2 linked regions of the Azotobacter salinestris genome follow. The protein of the gene in region 2 interacts with the protein of the main gene of each other region in a pairwise test. Links are inferred from orthologs where the notes say so. Each region holds a gene or a part of one and is shown on either strand. Other genes may lie near its edges.

Region 1 (3,277 bases), 3.9 Mb from region 2 along the record:
CGCGGCGGCATTGGCCAGGCGGGCGTCGAAGCTCGGCCCTTTCGCGCCTGGATCGACGATTGGTCGCTGTACAGCAGGGACGGCGAAGGGCTGGAACGCTTGCAGATGCAGGCCGCCGGCCCGGGCTTCGGCTATCGCCTGAACCTGGTCAGCGAGGGCCCGCTAGTGCTGCACGGCGAGCAGGGTTACAGCGAGAAATCCGGTCAGGGGCAGGCCTCCTGGTACTACAGCCAGCCGTTCTACCGAATCGAAGGCGAGATCGAGCACGGAGGCGAACGTCATCGGGTCAACGGGCGGGCCTGGCTCGACCGGGAATGGAGCAGCCGGCCGCTGGCCGCCGGGCAGGAAGGCTGGGACTGGTTTTCCCTGCATCTGGATGGCGGCGCCAAGCTGATGCTGTTCCGGGTGCGCCAGCGCGACGGCGAGCACTACCGCGCCGGCACCTGGATCGCCGCCGACGGTCGCACCGAGGCTCTGCGCGGCGAGCAGATCCGCCTTACCGAGCGGGCCTGGACGCGTCAGGAAAACGGCCGCAAGGTCCCGACCCGCTGGCGCGTGCAGGTGCCCGGGCATGGCGTGGACGTGCAGGCCGAGGCCATCCAGCCGCGCGCCTGGATGGGCACCGCCTTCCCCTACTGGGAAGGCCCGGTGCGCCTGAAGGGCAATCCCGGCGGGCGCGGCTACCTGGAAATGACCGGCTACTGAAGCCGGCCCGCTTCAGGCCGGCGCGGCCGGCTTGGCGCTGCGCCGGCCGCCGGCGGCCCTGCCCGCCTTGCGCTTCTTCTTCCAGGGCGCGCCGGCGCGGCCGGCCGGAATCGCCGGGCCGCTGATGGTCAGGCGCAGGCCGGCACAGCGCTCGACGAGCTTGCTCATCCAGGCCGACTGCTTGGCGACGAACTCCTCCAGGCTCATCTCGCCGCTCTGCACCATGTCCAGCGCCTGCTCCCAGATCGCCGTGGTGCCGGGGTCGGCGATCGGCCGTGGCACAGCGTCGATCAGGCTGAAGGCGGCCGGCGTGGCGGCCAGCGCCTTGCCCTGCTTGACCAGGTAGCCGCGGTCGATGAGGCCCTGGATGATCCCGGCGCGGGTCGCCTCGGTGCCGATGCCGGTGGTGTCCTTGAGCTTCTGCTTGAGGCGCGGGTCGTCGACCAGCTTGGCGACGTTCTTCATCGCCTTGATCAGGTCGCCCTCGGTGTAGGGCTTGGGCGGCTGGGTCCGGAGGTCCTTGAGCGTCACCTCGTCCACCACGCAGTCCTGCCCTTCGGTGAGCGCCGGCAGGGCCTGCGGCTCGGGGGCCTCGCGCCCTTTCGCCGGGGTCAGGGCCTCGGGCAGCGCGCGCCGCCAGCCGGTCTCGACGATGCGCTTGCCCACCGCACGCAGGGCATGGCCGGCGCAGTCGAAATCGGCCTGGGTGCGGTCGTACTCGTGGTTGGGCAGGAACTGCGCCAGGTAGCGCGCGCGGATCATGGTGTAGACGGCACGCTGCTTGCCGACCAGGCGGTCGAGGCTCTGCGCGGCAGCGGTGGGGATGATGCCGTGATGAGCGCCGACCTTGGCATCGTTCCAGGCCCGCGAGCGGCGCTGCGGATCGATATGGCGCATCAGCTCGGCCAGCGCCGGATCGGCCTGGCCCAGCGCGGCGAGGATCGCCCGTGCCTCACCGTGCTGGCTGACCGGCAGGTAGCCGCAGTCGCTGCGCGGATAGGTGATGACCTTGTGCGTCTCGTAGAGCGCCTGGGTGATGTCCAGGGTTTCCTGGGCGCCGAGGCCGAGCCTCTTCGAGCAGACCTCCTGCAGGGTGCCAAGGTCGAACGGCAGCGGCGGCGCCTCGCGCATCCGCTCGGTCTTGAGCTCGATCAGCTGCGCGCTGCCGGCGCGCCGCATGGCCTCCGCCGCCTGCTGCGCCAGCGCCTGCTTGAGGCAGCGCCCTTGGTCGTCGCAGGCATCTTCCGGCGCACGCCACTGGGCAGTGAAAGGCGTGCCCGCGGCCAGCAGCTGCACCTCGATGGCCCAGAAGGGCACCGGCACGAAGTCGGCGATGCTGCGGTCGCGGTCCACCACCAGACGCAGGGTCGGCGTCTGCACGCGGCCCACTGACAGCACGCCCTGATAGCCGGACTGGCGTCCGAGCAGGGTGAACAGCCGGCTCATGTTCATGCCGATCAGCCAGTCGGCGCGGGAACGGCCCAGGGCGGAGTGGTAGAGACTGAAGGTCTCGGCGCCCGGCTTGAGCGCCTTGAGCGCCTTGCGGATCGAGGCGTCGTCCAGCGCGGACAGCCACAGCCGCTGGATCGGCCCGCGATAGCGGCAGTGTTCGAGGATTTCACGGGCGATCATCTCGCCCTCGCGGTCGGCGTCGGTGGCGATGACGAGTTCCCTGCACTCGCCGAGCAGGCGCTTGACCGCCTTGAACTGGCTGGCGGTCTTCGGCTTGACCAGCATCTTCCAGCGCTCGGGGACGATGGGCAGGTCGGCGAGGTCCCAGCGCTTGTAGCGCGCGTCGTAGGCATCCGGCGGCGCGGTTTCCAGCAGGTGGCCGATGCACCAGGTCACCGTCACGTCCGGCCCGAGCCAGCAGCCGTCGCCGCGCCGGGTGGCCTGGAGCACTCGGGCGATGTCCTTGGCCTGGGAGGGTTTTTCGCAGAGGAAGAGCCGCATGGTCGCCATCGTGGGTTGTCGCGATGGCGCCAAGCATGTGCATTAACGGGCGTTCAGGCAACCTTTATCTGTATGGCCATACAGATAACGGAGCCCGTGTTGCCAAGGGCCATAGGAGGTACGTCCGAGGCGATATTGTCGGCGCGGCGCCTCTCCCCGACAGGGTTCAAGTTCTGCTTCCGCAGATCCTATCGAGAAACCAACAGCAAAGGACACACCCCCATGAAAACGCACGGGCGATGGCCTTGCCAAAAGGTTGCAAAAACGCTATGTTAACGTTAACTACAGAGCCTATAAAAACAAGAGGCGTAGAGATGTCCGGTTCGACAAGGGCGGGCTTGTACAGCACCGTCACACAGGCCTTGCGGACTCCTGGGGCGGAGTCGCGGCGCTCGCTCTCGATCAGAGACAGGCAGAAAGGGAGCCTCGACTCCCCTTCCCTTCCGGCCATCGCCTGCCCGGATCCTGCTGCCCATCGGTCACGGGCCAGGGGCTTTCGTCCGCCACGCCGAACCGGCCGGCCCCCGGTTTCACTTCCACCAGTACTCGACCTGCACGCCGAAGTTGCTGCCGTGGCGGTCGGTACCGAAGGCGCCGGTCTCGGACAGCGCGGAATCGG
Region 2 (3,221 bases):
GCCAAGCCTGCAGCGAGCTGCTGCTGGAGCCGGGGGGGCGTATCAGCGTCAGCATCGGCATCGCCTCTACCGTGCAGGCCGGCTACGACCTGTCGCGCCTGCTGGCTCTCGGCGATCAGGCGCTGTACCGGGCCAAGGCCAACGGGCGCAACCGGGTCGAGTGCTTCGCCGATTGAGCGCTGCAGCCCGCGCGCCGGATTCGGGGTACACTTGCCGCCCCCTCGGATCGGACCGGATGCCTGCCCATGGCCCTGCAAGCCACCCCCTACAAAGTCGAACTCAACCTCACCGACCTGGACCGCGGGGTCTACGAGAGCCTGCGCTTCACCGTCGCCCGGCACCCTTCGGAAACCGAGGAGCGTCTGGCCGTGCGGCTGATCGCCTATGCCCTCTGGTACGACGAGCAGTTGGCCTTCGGCCGCGGCCTGTCGGACGTCGACGAGCCGGCTCTGTGGCAGAAGAGCCTCGATGACCGCGTCCTGCACTGGATCGAGGTCGGTCAGCCGGACGCCGAGCGCCTGATCTGGTGCTCGCGCCGCGCCGAGCGGGTCAGCCTGCTGGCCTACGGCAGCCTGCGGGTCTGGCAGGGCAAGGTGCTGGACGCGGTGAAGGGTCTGAAGAATCTCAGCGTGGCTGCCGTGGGGCAGGAGGCGCTGGAGGCGCTGGCCCGCGACCTGCCGCGTTCGCTCAGCTGGAGCGTGATGATCAGCGATGGCGCCTTGTTCGTCACCGACGAGCGCGGCCAGCACGAGATTCCTCTGGAGTGGCTGCTCGGCGAACGCTGATTGCTGTCTTCCCATGGGGCGGGAGCAACCCGCCAGGCTTCGAATCCGGCGGCTGCTTCCGCCCTGGAAAATTACCATTCAATGCGAATCGAACCCCGTCCGCTGCCCGAACGCCTGCCCGACCTGGGCGATCTGCCGCCGCTTCTGACCCGCCTCTACGCCGCCCGCGGCGTGCAGTCCGCCGCCGAGCTGGACAAGGGACTGGCGCGGCTGTTGCCTTATAGCCGGCTCAAGGGCATCGAGGCGGCGGTGGAGCTGCTGGTCGAGGCACTGCGCGAGCGCCGGCGCATCCTCTTCGTCGGCGATTTCGACGCCGACGGCGCCACCGCCAGCACGGTCGGCGTGCTCGGCCTGCGCCTGCTCGGCGCGGCGCACGTCGACTATCTGGTGCCGAACCGCTTCGAGTACGGCTACGGGCTGACCCCCGAGATCGTCGCCGTGGCCCTGGCGCGCCAGCCCGAACTCCTGGTGACGGTGGATAACGGCATCTCCAGCCTCGACGGCGTGGCCGCGGCCCGGACCGCCGGCCTGCGCGTGCTGGTCACCGACCACCACCTGCCGGGCCACGAACTGCCGGCGGCGGACGCCATCGTCAATCCCAACCAGCCGGGCTGCGAATTCCCCAGCAAGGCCATGGCCGGGGTCGGGGTGATCTTCTACGTGCTGCTGGCGCTGCGCGCCCGCCTGCGCGAGCTGGGCTGGTTCGCCGGGCGGACCGAGCCGAACCTGGCCGAGCTGCTCGATCTGGTCGCCCTGGGCAGCGTCGCCGACGTGGTGCCGCTGGACGCCAACAACCGCATCCTGGTCCACCAGGGGCTGGCGCGCATTCGCGCCGGGCGGGCGCGGCCGGGGCTGCGCGCGCTGCTCGAGGTGGCCGGGCGCGACCACCGGCGGATCACCTCCACCGATCTCGGCTTCATCCTCGGTCCGCGGCTGAATGCTGCCGGGCGGCTGGACGACATGTCCCTCGGCATCGAATGCCTGCTCTGCGAGGACGAGGGGCTGGCCCGCGAGATGGCGGTGCAGCTCGATCAGCTCAACCAGGACCGCAAGGCCATCGAGCAGGGCATGCAGCGCGAAGCCCTGGCCCAGCTCAAGGAGCTGCCGGTCGAGGCGCTGCCCTTCGGCCTCTGCCTGTTCGAGCCGGACTGGCACCAGGGGGTGATCGGCATCCTCGCCTCGCGCCTCAAGGAGCGCTACCACCGTCCGGCCATCGCCTTCGCCGATGCCGGCGACGGCCTGCTCAAGGGCTCGGCCCGCTCGGTGCCGGGATTCCACATCCGCGATGCGCTGGATGCGGTGGCGGCCCGGCAGCCAAGACTGATCAGCAAGTTCGGCGGGCACGCCATGGCCGCCGGGCTGTCGCTGCCGCAGGCGAACTTCGGCGCCTTCGCCGCGGCTTTCGACGCCGAGGTGCGTCGCCAGCTCTGCGCGGACGACCTGACCGGGCGGCTGCTCTCCGACGGTCGGCTCGGCGTCGAGGAGTTCCACCTCGACCTGGCCCGCGCCCTGCGCCAGGCCGGCCCCTGGGGCCAGCACTTTCCCGAGCCGCTGTTCCACGGGGTCTTCCAGGTCGTCCGGCAGCGGCTGGTCGGCGAGCGTCATCTGAAGCTGGTGGTAGGCAGCGAGTGCGGGGCACTGCAGCTCGACGCCATCGCCTTCAACGTCGACCGCGAGCAATGGCCGAACCCCATGGTGCGCTGGGTCGAGCTGGCTTACCGGCTGGACGTCAACGAGTACCGCGGGCAGGAGCGCGTGCAGTTGGTGGTGGTGCATATCGAGGCACGCTGAGCGGTGCCGAGAAGGGCTGGCCGGGCCGCCTTGCCCGCCTCGTCGGTACCGGTTCGCCGCCGCAGTGGCTGCAGTCATCGCCCGGCGCAGGTAGTCGGCATCGAGGCCAGTCTGCCGGGGAATGCAGGGAGTCTGTTTGCCATATTCCACCGATGCCGGCTTTCCTCCCGTCTAGAGTTGAAGTGTCGACCATTCGTTAGGACCGGAGTGTTGTCATGAGCCTGCTGTTCGAGCCCTTTACCCTGCGTCAGCTGACCTTGCCCAATCGCATCGTGGTATCGCCGATGTGCCAGTACTCGGCCCGTGACGGGCTGGCCAACGACTGGCATCTGGTGCACCTGGGCAGCCGCGCGGTGGGCGGGGCCGGGCTGGTGATCGCCGAGGCCACCGCGGTCACGGCCGAGGGGCGGATCTCCCCTCAGGATCTCGGCCTCTGGTGCGACGAGCAGATCGAGCCGCTGCGCCGTATCACCGCCTTCATCGAGGCCCAAGGCTCGCTGGCCGGTGTCCAGCTGGCCCATGCCGGCCGCAAGGCGGGCGTCTGGCAGCCCTGGCTGGGCCGGCCGGGCAGCGTGCCGCCCGCGGAGGGCGGCTGGACTCCGGTCGGCCCTTCGGCGATCCCCTTCGATCCCCGCCACGCGGTAC

Evidence for each region.
Region 1: the proteins of recJ (region 2) and GCU53_RS00770 interact in binary tests that used the Escherichia coli proteins (3 or more experiments, as listed by UniProt). The link is inferred for Azotobacter salinestris from one-to-one orthologs.

What each region holds. Positions count from the first base shown.
Region 1 is NZ_CP045302.1:111,500-114,776, reverse strand. The notes cover bases 189-3,155. They hold GCU53_RS00770 (DNA topoisomerase III), read right to left. Parts: upstream 2,659-3,155; coding sequence 718-2,658; downstream 189-717. Other genes in these bases: GCU53_RS00775 (lipocalin-like domain-containing protein), read left to right, coding at 189-705. Outside these bases: more of GCU53_RS00775, read left to right, coding at 1-188; GCU53_RS00765 (maltoporin), read right to left, coding at 3,189-3,277.
Region 2 is NZ_CP045302.1:3,976,031-3,979,251, forward strand. Bases 311-3,221 are described here. They hold recJ (single-stranded-DNA-specific exonuclease RecJ), read left to right. Parts: upstream 311-866; coding sequence 867-2,576; downstream 2,577-3,221. Other genes in these bases: GCU53_RS18635 (YaeQ family protein), read left to right, coding at 311-785; GCU53_RS18645 (NADH:flavin oxidoreductase/NADH oxidase), read left to right, coding at 2,792-3,221. In the rest of the region: GCU53_RS18630 (GGDEF domain-containing protein), read left to right, coding at 1-176; more of GCU53_RS18635, read left to right, coding at 246-310. UniProt on the Escherichia coli protein: Single-stranded-DNA-specific exonuclease.